Regions from separate parts of the Janthinobacterium sp. EB271-G4-3-2 genome, predicted to be linked through region 2. Evidence: predicted binding sites of a transcription regulator. Region 2 holds the regulator's gene; the other holds the start of a gene.
What was found. The regulator sigma-54, encoded in region 2, starts transcription at its own class of promoters, with help from an activator protein. The targets are predictions, from matches to a motif close to TGGCANGNAANCTGCTTT.

Region 1: the regulator sigma-54 is predicted to act here: its motif matches at 6,477-6,494, upstream of IGS55_RS11835 (EDSAP-1 family PEP-CTERM protein).

Annotation. Positions count from the first base shown of each region.
Region 1 covers NZ_JACYMG010000004.1:344,585-356,746, reverse strand. The annotation lists gene mscL (large conductance mechanosensitive channel protein MscL) at 1-297, opposite strand, end outside; gene petA (ubiquinol-cytochrome c reductase iron-sulfur subunit) at 710-1,318, shown strand; gene IGS55_RS11875 (cytochrome b) at 1,321-2,733, shown strand; gene IGS55_RS11870 (cytochrome c1) at 2,770-3,534, shown strand; gene IGS55_RS11865 (glutathione S-transferase N-terminal domain-containing protein) at 3,655-4,266, shown strand; gene IGS55_RS11860 (ClpXP protease specificity-enhancing factor) at 4,494-5,006, shown strand; tRNA gene IGS55_RS11855 (tRNA-Thr) at 5,033-5,108, shown strand; gene IGS55_RS11850 (dodecin) at 5,300-5,506, shown strand; gene IGS55_RS11845 (hypothetical protein) at 5,534-5,845, opposite strand; gene IGS55_RS11840 (hypothetical protein) at 5,996-6,370, shown strand; gene IGS55_RS11835 (EDSAP-1 family PEP-CTERM protein) at 6,582-7,574, shown strand; gene IGS55_RS11830 (LytR C-terminal domain-containing protein) at 7,642-8,709, opposite strand; gene IGS55_RS11825 (type II secretion system F family protein) at 8,721-9,659, opposite strand; gene IGS55_RS11820 (type II secretion system F family protein) at 9,673-10,650, opposite strand; gene IGS55_RS11815 (CpaF family protein) at 10,661-12,007, opposite strand; gene IGS55_RS11810 (AAA family ATPase) at 12,057-12,162, opposite strand, start outside.
Region 2 covers NZ_JACYMG010000008.1:177,453-189,614, reverse strand. The annotation lists gene lptA (lipopolysaccharide transport periplasmic protein LptA) at 1-282, shown strand, start outside; gene lptB (LPS export ABC transporter ATP-binding protein) at 282-1,037, shown strand; gene IGS55_RS18045 (RNA polymerase factor sigma-54) at 1,042-2,520, shown strand; gene hpf (ribosome hibernation-promoting factor, HPF/YfiA family) at 2,590-2,949, shown strand; gene IGS55_RS18035 (enoyl-CoA hydratase/isomerase family protein) at 3,086-4,171, shown strand; gene rapZ (RNase adapter RapZ) at 4,172-5,035, opposite strand; gene hprK (HPr(Ser) kinase/phosphatase) at 5,243-6,178, opposite strand; gene IGS55_RS18020 (PTS sugar transporter subunit IIA) at 6,215-6,697, opposite strand; gene queF (NADPH-dependent 7-cyano-7-deazaguanine reductase QueF) at 7,042-7,884, opposite strand; gene ilvA (threonine ammonia-lyase, biosynthetic) at 7,980-9,515, opposite strand; gene IGS55_RS18005 (YqaA family protein) at 9,717-10,208, shown strand; gene IGS55_RS18000 (DUF3683 domain-containing protein) at 10,465-12,162, shown strand, end outside.

The DNA of each region.
Region 1 (12,162 bases), on a different contig from region 2:
GATGATGAAGGCCAGAATGACGAAATTGAGCAGAATGGTCAGGAAGTTACCGTAGGCCAGCACGGCGCCCGCCTTTTTCGCTTCCACCAGGGTCAGGGTGGTGGCTTGTCCATTCAGGGGCAGGTAGTAATTGGCGAAATCGAGGCCGCCGAAAATGCGGCCAATGGGCGGCATGATCACGTCTTGCACCAGCGAATCGACAATCTTGCCGAAGGCGCCGCCGATAATGACACCGACCGCCAGATCGACGACGTTACCCTTCATTGCAAATTCTTTAAATTCTTGCATCATTGCCATGAATTTCTCCTTCGGATAGATATAAAAACATGCCGATCATACTATTGATTCCTGGGGACACCAACTTGTGGTTGCCGACAGGACCAATTCCGGCACAGCCATGCGCATCTAGTTCGAAAGAACTAGCCACCTCCTGCAAAAGTATATAAATTATGGTACAAGCAACGTTTTTGTTTTATTCGTTGTTTGCTTCACTTATAATTTGCGGTTGCCAGAAGTGGCTTTTTCACTTCCGGATAATCAACAAGAAACTGGCACGGGCTGCGCCATTGGCCGAAGTTCCGCAGGGATGTTGCCACGTTACCGTACAAAGATGCGGATCGCGGCAATCAGTGGGATAGAGCTTCGGCGACGGGTTTTTCGCGGCTGCCACTCATAATAAAGATTCGCATTTTGACTGATTGGGGTTTGCATGAGTAACGAAAAGCAGGTCGATTCAGGCCGTCGCGGCTTGCTCGTCGCCACGTGCGCGGCGGGCAGTGTAGTTGGATTGGCAACCGCGGGAGCCTTGGTAAGCACCTTCCAGCCGTCGGAGCGCGCGAAAGCGGCTGGCGCGCCGGTCGAAGTAGACATCACCACCTTGCAACCCGGCGAAATGCGCACCGTCGAATGGCGCGGCAAGCCGGTCTGGATTCTGAAGCGCACGCCGGAAATGATCGCGTCCCTGAAAAAGACCGACGGCAAAGTCGCCGATGCCAATTCCCAACGCAATCCCGCCGAATTCACGCCGGAATACTGCATGAACGAGGCACGCTCGATCAAGCCTGAAATTCTCGTCGCCGTCGGCATCTGCACCCACCTGGGCTGCTCCCCTTCCTCGAAATTTGCCCCCGGCCCGCAACCGTCGCTGCCCGATGACTGGGAAGGCGGCTTCCTGTGCCCTTGCCACGGCTCCACCTTCGACATGGCAGGCCGCGTGTTCAAGAACAAGCCGGCGCCGGACAACCTGCAAGTGCCGCGTCATATGTATCTGAGCGACACCAAATTGCTGATAGGTAAAGACGAGAAAGGCGAGGCTTGATCATGGCTGCTTTCAAAGAGACGAAATTCCCGGCAGACGCTCCCGTCGCCGAAAAAGCGCTGGGCTGGGTCGATGACCGCTTTCCCCTGACCAAGCTGTGGAATGACCAATGGGGCAAGTACTACGCCCCGAAAAACTTCAATTTCTGGTACATCTTCGGCTCGCTGGCCATGCTGGTGCTGGTCTTGCAGATCGTCACCGGCATCTTCCTGACCATGCACTACAAACCGGATGCGGCCCTGGCCTTCAACTCCGTCGAGTACATCATGCGCGAAGTACCGTGGGGCTGGCTGGTGCGCTACATGCACTCGACGGGCGCCTCGGCCTTCTTCATCATCGTCTACCTGCACATGACGCGCGGCCTGCTGTACGGCTCGTACCGCAAGCCACGTGAACTGATCTGGCTGTTCGGTTTCGCCATCTTCCTGTGCCTGATGGCCGAAGCGTTCTTCGGCTACCTGCTGCCATGGGGCCAGATGTCGTACTGGGGCGCCCAAGTGATCGTCAACCTGTTTGGCGCCATCCCGCTGATCGGCCCTGACCTGTCGCTGTGGATCCGCGGCGACTACGTCGTCTCCGACGCGACCCTGAACCGCTTCTTCGCCTTCCACGTGATCGCCATCCCGCTGGTACTGCTGGGCCTGGTTGCAGCGCACTTGATCGCCCTGCATGAAGTCGGCTCGAGCAATCCGGACGGCATCGAAGTGAAAGAAAACCTGGGCGCCGACGGCCACCCGGTCGATTCGATTCCTTCGCATCCTTACTACACCGTGCATGACCTGTTCGGCGTATCGATCTTCCTCGTCATTTTCAGCGCCGTCGTCTTCTTCGCGCCGGAAATGGGCGGTTACTTCCTGGAATACAACAACTTCCTGCCAGGCGACTCGCTGAAGACCCCGCTGCACATCGCGCCAACCTGGTACTTCACGCCGTTCTACTCGGTGCTACGCGCCACCACGGCCGACTTCATGTACGTGCTGATGGGTGTCGTGGCCGCCTACGTGGTGTTCATCTGGCTCAAGTCGCGCCTGTCGACGACCGTCAAGTCCATCATCGCCGGCATCGCCATCGTCGCCATCATCGGCATGCTGCCGCAGGTGCTGGACGCAAAATTCTGGGGCGTGGTGTTCTTCGGCGGTTCCGTCGTGATCCTGGCGTTCCTGCCATGGCTGGATCATTCGCCGGTGAAATCGATCCGCTACCGTCCGACCTGGCACAAATACATCTATGCCATCTTCGGCCTGTCGTTCCTGATCCTCGGCTACCTCGGGACCCAGGCGCCAACGGATGCAAAAACCATCGTGTCGCAAGTGTGCACCCTGATTTACTTCAGCTTCTTCCTGCTGATGCCATGGTGGAGTGCCATGGGCAAGTTCAAGACCGTGCCGTCGCGTGTGACGTTTCACCCGCACTAAGCCGCTCTCACGCCACGCTCAAAGGACATACATCATATGAAGATTGCAAAAAAACTGCTCGCCATCCTGGCACTCGTGCCCGCCATGGCTCTCGCCAGCGAAGGCGGCTTTCCGCTGGACAAGGCGCCTGACCGCCAGACCAACATGGCGGCGCTGCAGCATGGCGCCAAATTGTTCGTCAATTATTGCTTGAATTGCCACTCTGCCGTGTCGATGCGCTACAACCGCCTGCGCGACCTGGGCTTGACGGAAGACCAGATCAAGCAGAACCTGTTGTTCACCAGCGATAAAGTGGGCGACCTGATGACGACAAGCCTGGCAGCGCAGGACGCCAAGGCTTTCTTTGGCGTCGTACCGCCCGATTTGTCGGTAATTTCGCGCGCGAAATCATCTTCCGCTGGCACAGGCGGCGACTACCTGTATACTTACCTGCGTACGTTCTATAAAGACGACACTCGTCCGACCGGCTGGAACAACATGGTCGTGCCGAATGTTGCCATGCCGCATGTATTATGGGAATTGCAAGGTGTCCAGACTGCCAAGTTCGTGGAAGAGAATGATCCGCACGAAGCTGGCAAGAAGATCCACAAATTTACCGGCTTCGAGCAGGTCAAGCCAGGTACGTTGAACAAGATCGAGTATGACAATGCGGTAGCCGACCTGGTCGGTTACATGGAGTGGATGGCCGAACCGGCACAGCAGACACGCAAGCGCCTGGGCGTGTGGGTGCTGCTGTTCCTGTCGGTCTTTGCTCTGCTGGCATGGCGCCTTAACGCGTCGTTCTGGAAGGAAGTCAAATAAGTGAGGCGCCGGCCATAGGCCGGTTTATGCCTGTTTCTGCGTTGTCCGCATGAGTGGACAAGCGACCTGGGGTGAGCCGTTCGCGGCTTCACCCCCTTTGTTTCTAAGGAACTATAAAAAATGATGGTTCTCTATTCGGGTACAACCTGCCCATTTTCGCAACGCTGCCGCCTGGTTCTGTTTGAAAAAGGCATGGACTTTGAAGTGCGCGACGTCGACCTGTTCAACAAACCGGAAGACATTTCGACCATGAACCCGTATGGCCAGGTGCCTATCCTGGTCGAGCGCGAACTGATCCTGTATGAATCGAACATCATCAACGAGTACATCGATGAGCGCTTCCCGCATCCGCAACTGATGCCGGCCGATCCGCTGATGCGTGCCCGCGCGCGCCTGATGCTGTTCAATTTCGAAAAAGAACTGTTCGTGCACGTGCACGTGCTGGAAAGCGAACGCGCCAAGAGCAACGACAAGGCCCACGACAAGGCACGCGCGGAAATCCGCGACCGCCTGACGACCCTGGCGCCACTGTTCCTGAAAAACAAGTACATGCTGGGCGACGAATTCTCGATGCTCGACGTGGCTGTCGCACCGCTGCTGTGGCGCCTGGACCACTACGGCATCGAACTGTCGAAGACGGCCGCACCGCTGATGAAATACGCCGAACGCATCTTCTCGCGTCCAGCGTACATCGAAGCACTGACCCCTTCCGAAAAGGTCATGCGCCGTTAAGATATCCCCATAAAGCTACTGCGCAGCCCGCTCTCGACTTGGCTTACTCGCCGTACTGAAGTACGGCTGCGTTACTGAAGCCGATATCGGGCTTGCTCGCGACGCTTTCTGGGGCATCTTGGGCCAACTATCATTCTTTGTTTTGTATTGAGCTAGTTGCCCTATCGCCTCATTGAATTACCGGTGCGCCCGCCTTGTGGCGGCGCTCCCGCCTCACAGTGCCTACCATGTCTGAAATCTCAACCAAACCTTATATGCTGCGTGCCATCTACGAGTGGTGCACCGACAGCGGCTACACGCCTTATCTCGCGGTCAAAGTCGATTCGCGCACCACGGTACCGATGGAATACGTGAAAAAGGGCGAAATCGTGCTCAACATCAGCTTCGGCGCCACCAGCGGCCTGAAGATGGACAACGACGCCATCCGCTTCCACGCCCGCTTCGGCGGCGTCTCGCGCGAAATCTATGTGCCGGTCGACAACGTGATGGCCATCTACGCCAACGAAAACGGCCAGGGCATGGCTTTCGAGCCCGTGCTGGGCAACGATGACCCCGATGCGCAACCGACGGACAGCCCGGCCTCGGCCGACGTGCCGCCGCCAGTGCTCGCCCCCGCCGCCAGCGGTCCGACCCTGTCGTCCGTGCCGGCCAGCTCCCCCGAACAACGCGACAGCGCCACACCAGGCGACGACGAGCCACCAAAAAAAGGCGGCCGCCCGACCCTGACACGCATTAAATAGCGTATAATTCGCAACGCGCAGTTTTTGCCGACTTAGCTCATTTGGTAGAGCAGTTGATTTGTAATCATCAGGTGGCCAGTTCGAAACCGGCAGTCGGCACCAGAATTCAGTAGAAAATCAAAGGGTTACCCGCTTCGGCTGGTAGCCCTTTTTTCTTTTCTCCCTTCTGCGAACTACTCCTGTGATGGATTGCTGCACCGCGCAATGACTATCAGCACGTTTAGGCGCAAGATGAGCACGTACCTGCGCAAAGCAGGCTCCCGATGTCTGGCTTGCCTACCTGGGGAAATATCATGTCCGCACACACTTACAAGTTGATCGAACTGGTCGGCACGTCGACCGAGAGCAGCGATCAGGCGATACGCGATGCCATTGCCAAGGCGGCGCTGACGGTCAAGCACATGGACTGGTATGAAGTGACGGAATCGCGCGGCCATATCGTCGACGGCAAGGTGGCGCATTTCCAGGTCACGCTCAAGGTCGGCTTCCGGCTCGAATAAAGGGATCGAGCAAGGCGGGCCGCGCGCTCAGCGCCGCCCAGGTACTCCCCGGCTCTCCAGCCACTCCCGGCCGCCGCCGTCCAACGCGGTTTGAATGACCTTTTCCGGCAAGCTGTAGACGGTCGCCCAGCTGGCGCGGCCGTCCTGCGTATTCGCGGGAAAGCTGTGCGTTTCGATGGGCCAGTGGTATTTGCGTTTCAGCGCCTTGACGATGGCGGCCAGCGAGACGCGGCCTTGCAGCGGCTCGGCGCCGGACTGGTCGCGGTTCGACAGCAGCACGGCCAGGACCTGGCCGCGGCCCGTGCGCGCGCCGGGGAAGGTGGGGGTTTTGTTTGCCATGGCCTATTTTACCGGGCAAGGCGCGTTGTGCCGCACCTTTGATCTGGCGCAAGCGCCGCAACGGCGTTGCGGCCACGATGAGCATTTCGCCAGGCGTGACGGCGCCCCTCCGGCAGCCTGGGCTAGCGACAAGGGGCACAGGAGAACATCATGCACAGCCTGAACATCCACGCCATGCAATGGCAGCCCGTCGCCGATATTTCCGCCGTCAATCCGCTGCTGCCCGACGACCTCGCCTGCTTTCGCGAATTGCGCGACGTGCTGCAACGCTACGGCGCGCTCGACCGCTTCGGCATTTCCCTGATCCACCGCCATTTCGACATCGCCGACGACGAGGAATTGATGGAGTACACAGATGCGGAAGCACGCACCTTGACGGTAAAGCCTGTCAAGAAAAGCGACATCGACTGGCAGCACACGACGATTACCAACTGGAAACTGACGGAAGACGAGGAAGTGGCCCGCATCGGTTGCGGCTGCGCGCGCAATTCCGGTGGCCACCTCGGCTATCACCGGGGTACCTGACACTGACCGGCACCGCCGGCAAAGCGGCGTCGGCCTTTCTTACACTTTGCTTCCACCGGCTCAGTCCGCTTTGCGCAAGCCCTTGATTCAATATGCTTTTTTTGTATGGCACGCAAGCTGCTTATCACTGTCTACGAGATGAATCCAGGCAGATCATTCTGGATTCTTTCTCCCCCGGATTTTCCGAGACTGACTACGATAAGAGGCTGCGATGAACGTCGATCACACACGAAACAAGACCCTGGGTTGGCTGGGCGCACTGGCGGCGGCAAGCTTGCTGGCCAGCGGTCAGGCGCAGGCCGGTGCGTACGGCCTGGCCGTCAATGAGTTGAACAATTTCCGCATCGCCACCAGCGCCGGCGCGCTGTCGCTGGCTGGCGCCAACCGCAATGCCAGCGACAGCGCCTTCTTCGAAGGGGGCGTGGCCGTCAATCCGCGCGCCGTCAATACGGGGCCGGCCGCCAATGCCGACGTGCTGCAAGTGTGCTCGGGCGGCGGCTGCGGCGGCTTGCCGCAAAATAACTACGCACCCAGCCCCAGTTCCACCCTGGAGTTCGCCCGCGGCGATGCGCACGCCTTCGGCAACATGCTCAACGGCGGCGGCGCCACCGTGCGCGCCGTCTCGGAAGCCCAGCGCAACACGGTGGGCGCCGCCACGTCGACGGCGGGCGACACGCTCACCGGCTCCGTCAACCTGACCCTGTCGAGCGCCGGCTTCATCACCTTCAGCTTCATGGGACGGCGCGATCTGCGCACCAGCGTGACGACGATGGGCGACAAGTCGAACGTGTCGATCATGGATATCTTCAATATCTCCTGCAACAGCGCCAGCCCCGTCGGCTGCCTGTCGAACGCGAATGCCGATGGCGTGATCTTCCAGTTCGCGCCCGATGGCGACGCCAACAATGGCAGCGACGTCAATGGCAACCATGCGGTCGGCAGCCTCGATCCCTTCAGCCTGAACATGACGACCGGCACCAACGATCCGGCCACCTCGCGCGCCTTTGCGAACGGCTTCGCGATGTTTTCGCTGACCTCGAATTTCGCTTTGCCCGCCGGCAGCTACACCTTGAACTTTTCCAAGTCCACGCGCACCGATATCGTCGTCATCGATCCCTTGCAAGTACCGGAGCCTGGCACCCTGTTCCTGCTGGGCATGGGACTGGCGGCCCTGGCTTTTACGCGCCGCCGCTTGCCGAAATAATCCGCAGCATGAAAAACACGCGGCGCCCACAAAAAGCGCCGCATTTTTTTATGCCGATAAAAACGTGTTAACCGAGCCGTGCCAGCGCCCGGCGCGCCAGCTGCAATTGCTGCAGATAATAGCGGTGCAGCATGGCAGGGTCGGTGAGATCGCGCCCCAGTACCAGGCGCAGCTCGCTGGCGGGGCAGTCCGCGGCCTGGGTCTGCACTTGGGCGCCCAGCTGGCGGGCCAATTGGCGCGCCGCCTGCTCCTGCGCGGGCCGGTATTCGACGCGCGTGCGCGCCACCTGGAAGCTGGTTTCATTGGCCAGGCGCACCACTTGCACGGGCGCACCGGCCAGACTGCGCGCCAGCGCGGCGGCCAAGCCAGGCACGCCGTTGCCGTTCACAATTTCCAGGCGCGGATGCGGCGCGCCGGCTGCCGGTGCAGGCGCCACAGGCACCGACGCGGCAGCGGGCACGCTGCGCACGACGGCCGACGGCAGGCGCCGCAGGCGGGCCATGCCATCGCTCTGCGTGATCTCCACACGCGCCATGGCGGGCGCATCCGGCACAGGCTCGGGCGCAAGCTTCGGCCGCGCCTCGCCGCGCAACAAGGCCATGTCGCGCCGCACATCGTGTTCCTGCAAGCTGGCCGCCTGGCGCCGCATGACGGCGGCGCGCTCGTGCTGCCCCAGCCGTTCGAGCACCTGCGCCAGGTGCCGCCAGGCCTGCGCATGGAGCGGATCGAGCAGACACGCCTGCTCCAGCGCAGTCAACGCTTGCGCAGCGCGTCCGCTCAAATAATAGGCATGACCGAGATTGCTGAACAGATAGGCTTGCCGCGGCTGCGGCGTGCCCGCTTCCTGCGTCAAGGCCAGCCAATGGGCGATCGCCGCGTCGTGTTCGCCACGCTGCGCATGCAGCACGGCCAGGCCGTTGCGCGCGTTCACGTGGCGCGGCGCATGGCGCAGGGCTTGTTCATAAGCCGCTTGCGCCGCAGGCAAGTCGCCCCGCTCGAAATGCTGGCGCCCCGCCGCATAGGCGGTATCGGCGTCGGGCCACGCCGCCACCGGCACATGGGCCAGCTGCGTGGTACAGGCGGCCAGGCCCAGGCAGGCGCAGGCGGCGGCCAGGCGGGAAATCGTCAAGCGCATGGTGATTCCTTTCAGCGGCTGGCCATGGCCGGCACGAGCACGCGATAGACTTCGATCACGGCCGGCCCCATGAGCACCAGCATCAGGGTGGGAAAGACGCAAAAGATCAGCGGGAACAGCAGTTTCAGGGCGATCTTCGCTGCAGCCTCCTCGGCCAGCAGGCTGCGCTTGCCGCGCAGGTTTTCCGAATGCACGCGCAGCGAATCGCCCATGCTGGTGCCGAAGCGCTCCGATTGAATCAGCATGGCAACGAGAGTGTCGACGTCTTCCACGCCGCTGCGCAGGGCCAGGTTGCGCAGCGCCTTTTCCTTGGAAAAGCCGGCGCGCATTTCCATCAGCACCAGCTGCAATTCCTGCGCCAGCACCATGCTCTTGATGTGGATTTCGCCCGACACCTTCACCAGCGCGCGCTCCAGGCTCAGGCCCGCTTCCACGCACACGGTCAGCAAGTCGAGCGCGTCGGGGATGTTCTCAAAGATGTCGCGCTGGCGCCGCTTGGCCGTGCTGGCCAGCACCAGGTTGGGCAGGTAATAGCCGATGGTGGCGCTGACGCACAGCAGCAACAGCAGCACGCTGCGCAGCTGCGCCGCCATGGCGCTGGCCGCGTACAGGCCCAGCACGGTGGGAAACAGCAGGGCCAGCACGGATTTCGCCGCGAAGTACAGGGCCGGCGCGCTGGCTTGCCGCCAGCCCGCGTTCATGAAGCGCGTACGCAGCGGCGAACGTTCCCAGCCCTCTTCCGGCAGCGACAGCTTGCTGAACGGCTGCGCCACGCGCGCCACCCTCTCCACCCAGCCATTTTCCACCACCGCCTCGCTGGCGGCCGGCGCCGTGGCGCCAAACAGGCGCTGGCGCAAAGTGCCGGGAAAGAAGATCACCCACGCCAGCAGGGCCAGCGCCACCACCACGGCAAAGACGATCACGAGAAACAGCAGTTGTGCACCGCTCATAGCACCTCCTGTTTTAGATGCGGATGCGGATCACGTTGCGCATCCAGACCACGCCCAGCGCCACCATGCCGGCCGCGTACCACAGCAGTTTGATGCCGCTGGGATCGGTCCACAGCAGGCGGATGTATTGCGGGTTGACCAGCGCCATGACGCCGATCATCACCACGGGCATCAGTCCCAGCACCCAGGCCGACATGCGTCCCTCGGCCGACAGCACGCGCACCTGCCCCAGCAGCTTTAGCCGGGCGCGGATGATGCGCGCGATGCTGACCAGCACCTCGGCCAAATTCCCCCCCGATTCACGCTGCACCAGCACGGCGATGACGAGGTAGCGCAAGTCCGTCAGCGGAATGCGCGCGGCCAGGTTTTGCAGCGCCTCGTTCATCGGCACGCCGTAATTGATCTCTTCGTGCGCCATCTTGAATTCGCCGCTGATCGGCTCATTGAGTTCATCGCCGACCATCTGCAGCACGTTCGAAAACGAGTGCCCGGCGCGCAGCGCGCGGGCCAGGAAATCGGCCGCTTCCGGCAGTTGCGCCTCGATCTTTTTCAGCCGCGCCGCGCGCGCGCGCAGCACGCACAAACACGGTGCGCTCGCGGCACAGGACAACAGCAGCACGGCGCCGGGCACGGGCATGGACCAGGCCGCCAGCAGCAGCAAGGCCGCCAGCAGCAAGGCGCCCGTGCCGCCGAGGAATTGCGCCACCGACCAGGACAGGCCCGATTGCAGCAGCAAATGGTCGAGCTTTGCGGCCTGCGGCGCGCGCCGCAGCAAGCGCTCCAGGCCAGGCGAACGCGCATAGCGGCGCTGCTTGAGGATGGAGACCCGCTCGCCGCCGCCCTCGCCGCGCGCCGCCATCAGCCGCAAGCGCCGGTTGATGCGCCGCGCCGCGCCGCCATGCGTGCCCGACCACCACAGCCAAACGCCTTCCACCATCAGGATGCAGGCGGCGAACAGCAGCACGGCAAAGCCGTAGAAGACCAGGTCCATGGTTCCCTCCTTACTCGTAGATGCGGTCGGGGTCGAACACGCTGTCGGGCACCGGCGCGCCGAACATGCGCAGGCGTTCCGTAAAACGGGGCCGCACGCCCGTGGCGCAGAAGTGGCCCTGCACCTTGCCGTCGGCATCGACGCCCGTCTGCTCGAAGCGGAAGATTTCATGCATGGCGATGATGTCGCCTTCCATGCCCGTCACTTCCTGCAGGCTGACCAGCTTGCGCGCGCCGTCCGTCAGGCGCGACACTTGCATCACCACCGTCACGGCCGAACAGATCTGCTGGCGCGTGGCGCGCGGCGTCAGGTTCACGTTGGCCATGCCGACCATGTTTTCCAGCCGCGCCAGCGCGTCGCGCGCCGTGTTCGAGTGGATGGTCGCCAGCGAACCCTCATGACCCGTGTTCATCGCCTGCAGCATGTCGAGCGCCTCGGCGCCGCGCACCTCGCCGAGGATGATGCGGTCGGGCCGCATGCGCAGCGCATTGCGCACCAGCGCGCGCTGGCTCACTTCGCCCTTGCCCTCGATATTCGGCGGGCGCGTTTCCAGGCGCACCACGTGCGGCTGGCGCAGCGCCAGTTCGGCCGCATCCTCGATGGTGACGATGCGCTCGCTGCCGGGGATGAAGCCGGACAGCACATTGAGCAGGGTCGTCTTGCCGCTGCCCGTGCCGCCCGAGATCAGGATGTTGACCTTGGCCTGGCCCAGCGCCTGCAGCACCTGCACCATGGGCGGCGTCAGGCTTTTGTAGTCGAGCAGGTTGGCGATGGTGAGCGGCTGCACGGCAAAGCGCCGGATCGACAGGATCGGCCCATCGACGGCCAGCGGCGGAATGATGGCATTCACGCGCGATCCGTCGGGCAGGCGCGCGTCGACCATCGGGCTCGATTCATCGACCCGTCGTCCCACGCGCGAGACGATCTTTTCGATGATCTTCATCAGGTGCGCATTGTCGTGGAAGGTCACGTCCGTCAGCTGCAGCCGCCCGCCCCGCTCCACATACACCTTGTCGCAGGTGTTGACGAGGATATCGGACACGCTGGCATCGGCCAGCAGGGGTTCGAGCGGGCCAAAGCCCAGCATCTCGTGCTGGATGTCGAGCACCAGGCTGTGGCGCTCATGCTGGTTCAGCACGATGCGTTCTTCCTCGATCACGCGCTGCACCAGCAGCGCCAGCTCGTGCTTGAACTGCTCGGCCGTCAGGCGTTTCAGCCGTTCCAGGTCGATACGGTCGAGTATCGTCTGGTGCATGGTTTTTTTCAGTTCCTGGTAGGCGTGCAGCGCCAGCGCGCCTTGTCCATTCGTGGCGGGGCGCACCGTTTCATTCGCCGCCAGGCGTTCGCGTAAAGTCATCTCGGCTCCCATGATGGCCCCCGGCGGGGGCCTTGACATCTATCCTGTCCTAGGCCTCGCTGCGGCTGAACAGGCGATCGAACAGGCCGCGGCTTTCCGTCACGCGGCGCGCCGTCACCAGCTCCACCAGTTCGGCCAGGCTGCGCGCCACGGCG
Region 2 (12,162 bases):
GTCGAAGGCGAGGCGGAGCGCGTGGAATACGACAACAAGACGGAAGTGGTGAAACTGTTTTCCAAGGCCAAGCTGACGCGCCTGGAAGGCACGAAAGTGACCGACGTGGCCAATGGCGCCTTCATCTCGTATGACAGCCGCCAGGAAGTATTCAAGATGGAAAATTCCGACAGCGGCACCAGCACCTCCGATGGCGGCAGCGTGCGCATGGTGATCCAGCCGAAGACCAAGGCGCCCCAAGCGGAGAAAGCGCCGGCCACGCCTGCGCCAGGAAAGAAATAATGGACAATACTCGTTGCGGCAGCACCCTGATCGTTCGCGGTCTGCAAAAAACCTATGGCAAGCGGCAAGTCGTGCATGATGTCTCGCTGCAAGTCGAATGCGGCGAAGTGGTGGGTTTGCTGGGTCCGAACGGCGCCGGCAAGACCACCTCGTTCTACATGATCGTCGGCCTGGTGCCGTCGGACGGCGGCAGCATCGACATCAGCGGCGTGGACATTTCCAGCCTGCCGATCCACCGCCGCGCGCAGATGGGCTTGTCCTATCTGCCGCAGGAAGCGTCCGTCTTCCGCAAGCTGACGGTGGAAGACAATATCCGCGCCGTGCTGGAAATCCAGACCGTCGAAGGCCGTCCTTTGAAGAAGGCCGAGATCGAGGAGCGCCTGGATAAACTGCTGGCCGATTTGCAGATTGAAAAGTTGCGCGAGAACCAGGCCCTGTCCCTGTCGGGCGGCGAGCGCCGCCGCGTGGAAATCGCCCGCGCGCTGGCCACCGATCCCCGTTTCGTGCTGCTCGACGAACCGTTCGCCGGCGTCGATCCGATCGCCGTGATCGAGATCCAGCGCATCGTGCGCTTCTTGAAGGAGCGCAATATCGGCGTGCTGATCACCGATCATAATGTGCGCGAGACGCTGGGTATTTGCGACCGTGCCTACATCATCAACCAGGGCTCGGTACTGGCGTCGGGACGCCCCGACGACATCATCGCGAACGAGTCGGTACGCCGGGTCTATCTGGGCGAACACTTCCGCATGTAAGCCAATGAAACAATCATTGCAGCTGCGCACTTCGCAGCACCTGGCACTGACGCCGCAGTTGCAGCAATCGATACGCCTGTTGCAATTGTCGACCCTGGAATTGCACCAGGAGCTCGAGCAACTGCTGACGGACAATCCCTTGCTCGAGCGCCTCGATGACCCGCTCGACCGTTCGCTGCGCCTGCTGTCCGACGGGGCCTTGAGTTCCACGGCCGCGCCGGCCGAAGCGCCGCCCCAGCCGCCAGGCCAGGAGGCGCCTGCCACGCCGGCCGAAGCGGAAACCTTTGACGGCGAGGCGGGCGAGGGCCCGGCCGCCGCGGACGGCGGCGACAGCGACTGGAGCGAGGCGAGCCGGGGCAAGGCGCCCGACGACGAAGATTCGCGCCCGCAACTCGAAGCCCATCACTGCACCTTGCGCGAACACCTGATGGAGCAGATGCGCGTGACGGTGCTCGAGTTGCGCGACCGCGCGCTGGTCGAGCTGATCATCGACGCGCTCGACGACAATGGCTACCTGGAAGAGACGCTCGACGACATCCTGGCGCGTCTGCCGGAAGAGCTGGAAATCGATGCCGACGAGATGCGCACGGCCTTGTCGCTGCTGCAAAGTTTCGATCCGCCCGGCGTGGGCGCGCGCAATGCGTCCGAATGCCTGGCGCTGCAAATCAAGCGCTTGCCGCACATTGCCATGGTGACGCGGCGCATGGCCCTCGTCATCGTGGAAAAGCACCTGGCCTGGTTTGCCCAGCGCGATTTCAACAAGCTGAAAAAAGCCCTCGACTGCGACGATGAAGACCTGCGCGAAGCACAGACGGTGATTCGCCAGTGCAATCCGCATCCGGGCGCCGTATTCGCCTCGGACGTGTCCGATTACGTGGTGCCCGACGTCGTCGTCAAGCGCGCGCGCAATGGCTGGCAAGTGACCCTGAACAACGACGTCATGCCGCGCCTGCGCGTCAATGCCATGTATGCCAACTTGCTCAAGCAGGGCAAGGGCGAGGGCGCCATGGGCGCACAGTTGCAGGAAGCCAAGTGGCTGATCAAGAATATGCGCCAGCGTTTCGACACGATCCTGCGCGTGGCACAGGCGATAGTAGAAAGACAAAAGAACTTTTTCTCGCACGGAGCCGTTGCCATGCGCCCCCTTGTGCTCCGTGAAATAGCTGATACACTGGGTTTACACGAGAGTACTATCTCGCGGGTAACAACTCAAAAGTACATGCTGACCCCGCACGGCATGTTCGAGTTGAAATATTTCTTTGGTAGCCACGTCGCCACCGAAGCGGGGGGCGAAGCGTCATCGACGGCGATACGGGCATTGATCGTGCAACTGACAGGAGCAGAAGACCCTAAAAATCCTTTATCCGACAGTAAGATTGCGGACATGCTGGGGGAACAAGGCATGGTGATTGCGCGACGTACTGTTGCCAAATACCGGGAAGCGTTGAAAATTCCGCCAGTGAGCCTGCGTAAGTGTTTGTAAGTTTTTTTCGGTTCCTCTGCGGGCCGGATAGGATGGACCGCACGAACCCGATCATCTTTAGGAGTGTGTATGAATCTCACCATCAGCGGACATCATCTCGAAGTGACACCAGCCATCCGTGAATACGTACAAACGAAGCTGGAGCGCGTGAAACGTCATTTCGATCAAGTTATCGATATCGCCGTGATTCTGACCGTGGATAACCTCAAAGAGAAAGAAAAACGTCAAAAGGCCGAAGTCAACCTGCGTTTAAGTGGCAAAACTGTCTATGTGGAAAGCCTGGCACAAGACCTGTATGCCGCGATCGATGCCCTGATCGACAAGCTCGATAGGCAAGTGATGAAATACAAAACCAAAGTGCAAGGGCACGGTAAAGAGGCGATCAAGCATCTGCCAGACAGCTCGGAAGAAGAATTCGCCCCCGCCTAAGCGGCCCGCGACTTTCAACCGGTTGTGATCAACTAAGGGCGCACATTGCGCCCTTTTTTGCGCCCGTACCTTTTGAACGCAATGTTCCCCGCGCAGGCGCTAGAATGTTTGTACTTTCACTTCTTTCACGCCTGCCATGAGCGACTTCGTCCAGACTTCCATCCGCAACCGCACGGGGCATATCGTGCTCGACCGTCCGAAGGCCTTGAATTCCCTGTCGCTGGAGATGGTGCGCGCCCTGAGCGCGGCCCTGCTGGCCTGGCGCGACGATCCGCAGGTGGACGCCGTGGTGATCCGCTCGAGCAGCGAGAAAGCCCTGTGCGCCGGCGGCGACATCCGTTTCTTTTACGATGCCGGCCTGGCCACGCCGCAAGGCGGCAGCGCCTTGCTGGAAGATTTCTTTACGGAAGAATACGCGTTAAATCATGTGATTCATTTCTATCCGAAACCGTATATCGCCGTGATGGATGGCGTGGTGATGGGCGGCGGCATGGGCGTGGCGCAAGCCGGGCCCGGCAACCGCTTGCGCATCGTCACGGGCCGCACGCGCATGGCCATGCCTGAAGTCAATATTGGTTTGTTTCCCGATGTGGGCGGCAGCTATTTCCTGTCCCGCCTGGCCGGCCAGCTGGGCCTGTACCTGGGCTTGACGGGCTTGACGATCAGCGCGGCCGACGCCCTGTACATGGACCTGGCCGATGTCTACCTGCCCGAGGCGCAGATGGGGGCGCTGCTGGCCCTGTTCGAGTCGACGCCGGGCGAGGCCTTGCCGGTGGCCATCAAGGCGCTGGCGGCGCCATTCCAGGCACAGGCCGGCGTCTCCTCGCTGGCGGCGGCGCGCGCGGCGCTGGACCGCCATTTCGGCGCCGGCTCCGTGGCGGCCATCATGGCCTCGCTGGCGCAGGACGACAGCGCATTCGCCGGCAAGGCCCTGGCGGCCATGCGCCTGCGCTCGCCCTTGATGATGTCGGTAACTCTGGAATTGCTGCAGCGGGGGGCTCACTTGGGCGTGGCCGATTGCCTGCGCATGGAGCGCACGGTGGTGGGCCACAATTTCGAGCATGGCGAAGTGCTCGAGGGCGTGCGCGCGCTGGTGGTCGACAAGGACAATGCGCCGCGCTGGCAGCCTGCCAGCCTGGACGGGGTCGACGCGGCCATGGTGGCGCGCTTCTTCGCCCCCGTCTGGCCGGCGTCAGCGCATCCGCTGCGCCACCTGAATTAACTAGCTACGTTCGCGGTGGCGCAGCACCACCCGTTCATTCGGGCCGAAGTATTGCGCCAGCCGTTCCGCCATGTACACGGAGCGGTGCTGGCCGCCCGTGCAACCGAGGGCCACCGTCAGGTAGCTGCGGTTGTCGGACTTGAATGACGGCAGCCATTTCTCGATGAAGGCGCGGATGTCGGCCAGCAGTTCCAGCGCGCTCGGCTGCGCGTCAAGGAAGGCGATCACAGGCGCGTCGCGGCCGTCGAGCGGGCGCAGCGCCAGGTCGTAATACGGGTTCGGCAAGGCCCGCACGTCGAAGACGAAATCGGCGTCCAGCGGCACGCCCAGCTTGAAGGCGAACGATTCGAAGAACAGGGTCAGCGGCGCGCGTTCGGAGGCGACGATATCCTTGATCCAGGCGCGCAATTTGTTGGCGCTCAGCTCCGACGTGTCGATCACGTGGCCCAGCTGCTCGATGGCCGACAGGCGTTCGCGCTCTTCCGAAATGCACTCGATCAGGGTGCGCCGGCTGGCCGGATTCTGGTTCGGACGCAATTCGTGCGACAGCGGATGGCTGCGCCGCGTTTCCGAGAAGCGCGCCACCAGCGAATGCGTGGTGGCCGTCAAAAACATGACCTTGACGTCGTGCCCCTGGTCGCGCAGCAGCGCCACATTGTGCGGCAGGCTGACGAGCGACTCGGCGCTGCGCGCATCGACGGCGACGGCCAGTTGCGGTGTACCTTCGTCGAGCAGGGTTTGCACCAGGCTGGGCAGCAAGGCCGGTGGCAGGTTGTCGACACAATAATAGCCGGTATCTTCCAGCACATTGAGCGCGACGGATTTACCGGAGCCGGATATTCCGGTGATAAGGACGATATGCATAGCCTGATCATACAATAAAGATCGGCACTCTGCTCCAAGGCAATTATCTTTACAAATTATTGCAATTGGGTCGTAGTGTTGGTTAAGCAAAATCCTGGGACAGATCGTAGGTCGGCTTAGCGCGTAGCGCGTAAGCCGACACACCCGCGACGCCAACAATGTTGTCGGATTACGCGGGACGTTGTCCCGCTAATCCGACCTACGGTGCTAATCGCCACTCATCGCTAACCTCTGCCTCTCCATGAACTCCTGCAAGGTATCGATGCCGCGCAGCTGCAAAATCGTATTGCGCACGGCCGCTTCCAGCAGCACGGCGATGTTGCGGCCGGCGGCGACAGGGATGACGACCTTGCGCACGGGCAAGCCCAGCACGTCTTCCGTGGGGAACAGGAAAGGCAGGCGCTCGACTTCTTCTTCCAGCGCGTTGCGGCGCACGAGGTGCACGATCAGTTTCAAGCGCATCTTGCGGCGCACGGCCGTTTCGCCAAAGATGGCTTTGATGTCGAGTAAGCCCAGGCCCCGTACTTCGAGCAGGTTTTGCAGCAGGGGCGGGCAGCGGCCTTCGATCATGTTCGGCGCGATGCGCGAGAATTCGACGGCGTCGTCTGCCACCAGGCCATGGCTGCGCGAGATCAGTTCCAGCCCCAGCTCGCTCTTGCCCAGGCCCGAATCGCCCGTGATCAGCACGCCCACGCCCAGCACGTCCATGAACACGCCATGCATGATGATGCGCTGCGCCAGTTTTTTGGACAGGTAGACGCGCAGGAAGTCGATCACTTGCGCGGCCGGCAGCGGGGTGGAGAACAGGGGAATGTTTTGCTCGTCGCAAATGGCGAGGATGTCGGGCGGCGTTTCCAGCCCCTGCGCGATGATCAGCGCGGGCGGGCCGCCGGCGATCAGCTCGCCGATCACGTGGGTGCGCGTATTGACCTTCAGGCGCTGGTAGTAATTGATTTCCTGGTGGCCGAAGACCTGGATGCGGCCCGGATGGATCAGGTTCAAGTGGCCCACCTGGTCGGCGGCCGACGAGACGTCGCCCGAGATCAGGCGCTCGCCGCCGGGGAAGCCGGCGAACCAGCCCAGTTGCAGACTTTCACGATTGTCGTCGTACAGGCGTTGTATCGTCAGCGGCGTTTGCAACATGGCAGTCTTCTTCAGGAGTGGAGGAATACCTGAAGTTTAACCCGCCGCTTGCAGACTGGGTTGCCAATTGACGATGCGCGAATGCACGGACTTTGGTTCCGGATCCGTGGCCAGCGCCGTGCGGAAGGCATCATCGGAAAACATTTCGGCGATTTCCGACAGGATTTCCAGATGTTGCTGGGTGACATGATCAGGAATCAGCAGGAAAAACAGCAGATTGACGGGCTTGCCATCGGGCGATTCGAAGGGAATCGGTTCGGCCAGGCGCACGAAGGCGCCCAGCGGCGATTTCAAGGTTTTACTGCCCTTGACTCTGCCATGCGGCACGGCCACGCCATGGCCCAGACCCGTCGAGCCCAGGCGTTCGCGGGCAAACAGATTGTCCGAAACGGTAGAGCGGGCGATGCCGTAATTGTTTTCGAAGATCAGGCCGGCTTGCTCGAAGGCGCGCTTTTTACTGGAGACTTCCAGGTCCAGCAGGACGTTTTCGAGGGATAGTATTTTGCTAAGATTAGTCATGACACTCAATGAAATGGTGCAATGCGCAGAGGGCTTGCGAGCCGAATTATAGGCCTGTTTCGGCGGCCTGTAACGCCAATTCTCAACAGTATACGCCCGCTACGGGCGCAGTGGGCGCTACAGCCCACGTGACCATCATTTTAGCAAAAAAATAACATCGGCGTGTATCGGCTATTTCCTGATTAAAAACACGCGGCGCGCCGGTTTTTCCGCCGCCGAATGCCGATTTTCCAATTTTTCAGCGTCTGTGACATGCTCTGCGGCACTACTGCAACGTTGTTTTAAAACACAGCCAACATTCCTGCTGGCATGGTTTTACGGTGTTGCTGGGTGTTGCTCGGTTGTTACTGGCGCGCGTTGCGCAGATTGCCCGGCATCGTACCCGTGCTGAAGTTGCTGCGCCATGGATTGATATCGAGGCCGCCGCGGCGCGTATAGCGCGCATACACGGACAGTTTTTGCGGCTTGCACTGACGCAAGATATCGACAAAGATGCGTTCCACGCATTGCTCGTGGAATTCATTGTGCTCGCGGAAACCAATCAGGTAGCGCAACAGACTTTCCTGATCGATCTGCGGCCCCGCATAGTCGATTTGCACACTGCCCCAGTCAGGCTGGCCCGTCACCAGGCAATTTGATTTGAGCAAGTGCGAGACGAGTTTTTCTTCCACGGGCGCTTCATCCAGGGCGGCTTTCAGCAGCAGCGGCGAAGGCGTGTATTGCGTGATTTCCAGGTCCAGGCGGTCGAGCAGCACGCCGTCGAACTCGCCCATTTTCAGCTTGCCGAAATCTTCCTGCAAGGTCAGTTCCACTTGCACGGGCGCGCCGAAGCCGTTCGACAAATCCTGCTTGAGCAGGGCCAGCAGCGCATCGGGGTTGTCCAGCTTGGTCTGGTTGAACGAGTTCAGGTACAGCTTGAACGATTTCGACTCGATGATGTTCGGCGAATCGGCCGGCGCGCTGACCTTGGCGATGGCCACCTGCGGCTTGCCGCGCTGGTTCAGCCACGACAGTTCATACGCATTCCAGATATCGAGGCCGAAGAAGGGCAAGGTGCCGCGCAGTTCCAGCTCGTCGCGCTTGCCCTGGCGCGGAATCGGAAACAGCAATTCCGGCGCGTAATCGGTGCGGTAGGCGGAGCTTTTGCCCAGGGGGGATTGTTCGGCGAGGTCGTTGGTGGTGGTCATGGTCGTGTGGCGTGAATTCAGTCAAGCACGCATGGTAGCCTATTTCGGGGTCAGACCCGTCGGGTCTGACCCCAGCTTGTTCGCCTGGGTTAGAACTAACCTAAAAACAGCTTGTAGACGGGATTGCTGCTCTCATCCCAGTAACGGTACCCGAGGGTATCGAGGAAGCGGGCAAACTCGCCCATCTCATCGGGCGGCACTTGCAGGCCGATCAGGATGCGGCCCACGTCGCCGCCCTGGCTGCGGTAATGGCACAGGGAAATATTCCAGTTCGGCGCCATGCTGTCGAGGAAACGCATCAGCGCGCCGGGGCGCTCGGGGAATTCAAAGCGGTACAGCAACTCGTCCTGGGCCAGCCGGCTCTTGCCGCCCACCAGGTGGCGGATGTGCGACTTGGCCAGTTCGTCGTGGGTCAGGTCCAGGGTCTTGAATTCGTGTTCCTCGAAGGTTTTCGCCAGCACGCTCGACTCATGCCGGTCGGCAATTTGAATGCCGACGAATACGTGCGCGGCTTTTTCATCGCTGATGCGGTAATTGAATTCCGTCACGTTGCGCGCGCCGATGAGCGAGCAGAAACGCTTGAAGCTGCCCCGCTGTTCGCGCATGGTGACGGCAAACACGGCTTCGCGGAATTCGCCCAGTTCAGCCCGTTCCGCGACGAAACGCAGCCGGTCGAAATTCATGTTCGCGCCGCTGGCGATGGTGATCAGGGTTTCGTTGTTGACGGGGTGCTTGGTCAGGCTGGCCCGCTCCACATAGGCCTTGGCGCCGGCCACGGCCAGCGCGCCGGACGGCTCCAGAATGCTGCGTGTATCCGTAAACACATCCTTGATGGCGGCGCAGATGGCGTCCGTGTCGACCGTGATGATTTCATCGACATACGCCTGCACCAGGCGGAAGGTTTCCTCGCCGGCCAGGCGCACGGCCGTGCCGTCGGCAAACAGGCCCACGTCGTTCAGGGTCACGCGTTCGCCGGCCTTCAGCGAGCGGGCCATGGCGTTTGAATCGACACTTTGCACGCCGATGATCTTGATGTCGGGGCGAATCTGTTTCACGTAGGCGGCAATGCCGGCGATCAAGCCGCCGCCGCCGATGGGCGCGAAGATGGCGTGGATGGGGCCGGCGTGCTGGCGCAGGATTTCCATGCCGATCGTGCCCTGACCCGCGATCACGTCCGGGTCGTCGAACGGGTGCACGAAGGTCAGCTTCTGTTCCTTTTCCAGGGTCAGCGCGTGGTTGTAGGCATCCGTGTACGACTCGCCGTGCAGCACCACCTCCACGTTCACGCCGCCCCGTCCTTTGACCGCCTCGACCTTCACCAGCGGCGTGGTGGTCGGCATGACGATGACGGCACGGCACCCCATGCGCGCGGCCGACAGGGCCACGCCCTGGGCATGGTTGCCGGCCGAGGCGCAAATCACGCCGCGCTTGCGTTCCGCTTCGCTGAGCTTGGACATCTTGTTGTAGGCGCCGCGAATCTTGAAACTGAACACGCTTTGCATGTCTTCGCGCTTGAAGTAAATCTGGTTGTTCAGGCGCTGCGACAGGGCAGGGGCCAGTTCCAGCGGCGTTTCGGTGGCGACGTCATAGACGCGGGCGGTCAGGATTTTCTTGAGGTAGTCGATGTTCATAGTCTGCAAGCAAGTGATTCTGGGCCAGAAAGGGTCTGGAGCGTGTCTGTCGATAGCGGCGGCGCGGCGGCGGATAGCCTGGCGACAATAATGCTCTGTGGAACTGCGGGCGGGTCTGCCTTTGCCGGCCGGCGCGATGTGTGCGGCGCCCAGGCTGCTCTTCATTATAATGGAGAGCCTTACCGCATCGCGAAGTGTTCCATGATCGAATCCGCAATCGCCTGGCTGCTGCAGCTGATCGCAGCACCGGAAGTCGGGCTGACATCGGTCTTTCTGATCAGCTTTATTTCCGCCACCTTGCTGCCGCTCGGCTCGGAGCCGGCCGTGTTTGCCGTCATCAAGGCCAATCCCGCGCTGTTCTGGGCCGCCATCGGCGTGGCCACCCTGGGCAATACCCTGGGCGGCATCGTCGACTACTGGCTCGGCTACCGGGCCAAGCAGGCGTTCGCCAAGGAGCGCGACACGCGCTGGTTCCGCTGGCTGGCCCGCTATGGCGCCAAGACCATGCTGCTGGCCTGGCTGCCCATCGTGGGCGACCCCCTGTGCACCCTGGCGGGCTGGCTCAAGCTGCCGTTCTGGCCCAGCGTGGCCTACATGGCCATCGGCAAGTGCGCGCGCTACCTGACCATGACGGGCTTGCTGCTGTACGTGCCCGATGGCGTATGGCACCGGATCGGCCAGATGCTGGCCTGAATGGGACTGCCTGCAACGCTAGTTTGCCCCATTTCGTGCAGTTCGATAGTTCGCAGCAGAGTCTGATTTTTGGTATTTTTTCGTTGAAAAATCGTGGAATCTGGTTTTTTATTCGGCAATGGAAGGCTTTTCCATATTTGCTATGGTGGCGGATGCGGTGCTTAAACCTTGGGCGGCATAAGGCTGTTCCCGCATGGTGCGGCGCAATAAGATAAAATGGGTCTTTAGGGTCCAGTCCACATCGTCACCACACTCCATGAACGCTCCCGCACAAATCCAAGCTTTACTGGCAGAAACGCCGAATGGTCCCGCAGCAAGCCGCCTGCGCGAAATCCCGTATAACTACACGTCGTTTTCCGATCGCGAGATCGTCATACGCCTGTTGGGGGAGGACTCCTGGCGCCTGCTCGACGAGCTGCGCGGCGCCCGCCAGACGGGCCGTTCGGCCCGCATGCTGTACGAGGTGCTGGGCGATATCTGGGTCGTGCGCCGCAATCCGTATTTGCAGGATGACTTGCTCGACAATCCGAAGCGCCGCCAGGGCTTGATCGATGCCTTGCATCACCGCCTGGCCGAAGTCGACAAGCGCCGCCTGTCCATCGATGCGGCCGGCGGCGACGCGCTGGCGGCCGGCGAAGCGCCGGAAGCGGCCAAGGCGCGCAGCGCCAACGTGGAGCTGCTGCTGAAGGCGGCCAGCAAGGCAGTGGCCGACTTTGGCGACGAATTCCGCAAGACCTACGACTTGCGCAAGCGCACGGTCAAGGTGCTGGGCCGCTACACGGAAAAACACAATGTGCGCTTCGACGGCATGACGCGCGTGTCGCACGTGACGGACGCCACCGACTGGAGGGTGGAATACCCGTTCGTCGTGCTCACGCCCGACACGGAAGAGGAAATGGCCGGCCTCGTCAAAGGCTGTATCGAGCTGGGGCTGACCATCATCCCGCGCGGCGGCGGCACCGGCTACACGGGCGGCGCGATTCCGCTGACGCCGATGTCGGCCGTCATCAACACGGAAAAACTCATCACCCTGGGCGCCGTGGAAATGACGGTCTTGCCGGGCCTGACGCATGAATACGCGACGATCAATTCGGGCGCGGGCGTGATCACGAACAAAGTGTCGGAAGCGGCGGAAAAGGCCGGTTTCGTGTTTGCCGTCGATCCGACCTCGGCTCACGCTTCGTGTATCGGCGGCAACGTCGCCATGAATGCGGGCGGCAAGAAAGCCGTGCTGTGGGGCACGGCGCTCGACAACCTGGCCTCGTGGCGCATGGTCGACCCGAACGGCGACTGGCTCGACGTCACGCGCCTCGACCATAACCTGGGCAAGATCCACGATATCGCGCTGGCACGCTTCCAGCTGGAATGGCGCCACCCGAGCACGCGCGATGCGGCAAAACCGAACGCGCCGTTCAAGACGGAAATCCTGGAAATTCCTGGCCGCAAGTTCCGCAAGGAGGGCCTGGGCAAGGACGTCACCGATAAATTCCTCGCCGGCTTGCCGGGCATCCAGAAAGAGGGTTGCGACGGCCTGATCACGTCGGCGCGCTGGATTTTGCACAAGATGCCAAAATTCGCCCGTACCGTCTGCCTGGAATTCTTCGGTCAGGCGCGCGACGCGATCCCGTCGATCGTGGAAATCAAGGATTACCTCGACGGCTTGCCTGCCAAGGGCGAGCAATACACGAGCATCCGCCTGGCGGGCCTGGAGCATCTGGACGAGCGCTACCTGCGCGCCGTCGGCTACGCCACCAAGTCGAAACGGGGCGTGTTGCCGAAGATGGCCCTGTTTGGCGACATCGTCGGCGACGATGAAAACGCCGTCGCGCAAGCGGCGTCGGAAGTGGTGCGCATCGCCAACACCCGCGTGGGCGAAGGTTTTGTTGCCGTCAGCCCGGAAGCGCGCAAGAAATTCTGGTTAGATCGTGCCCGCACGGCGGCGATCGCCAAGCAC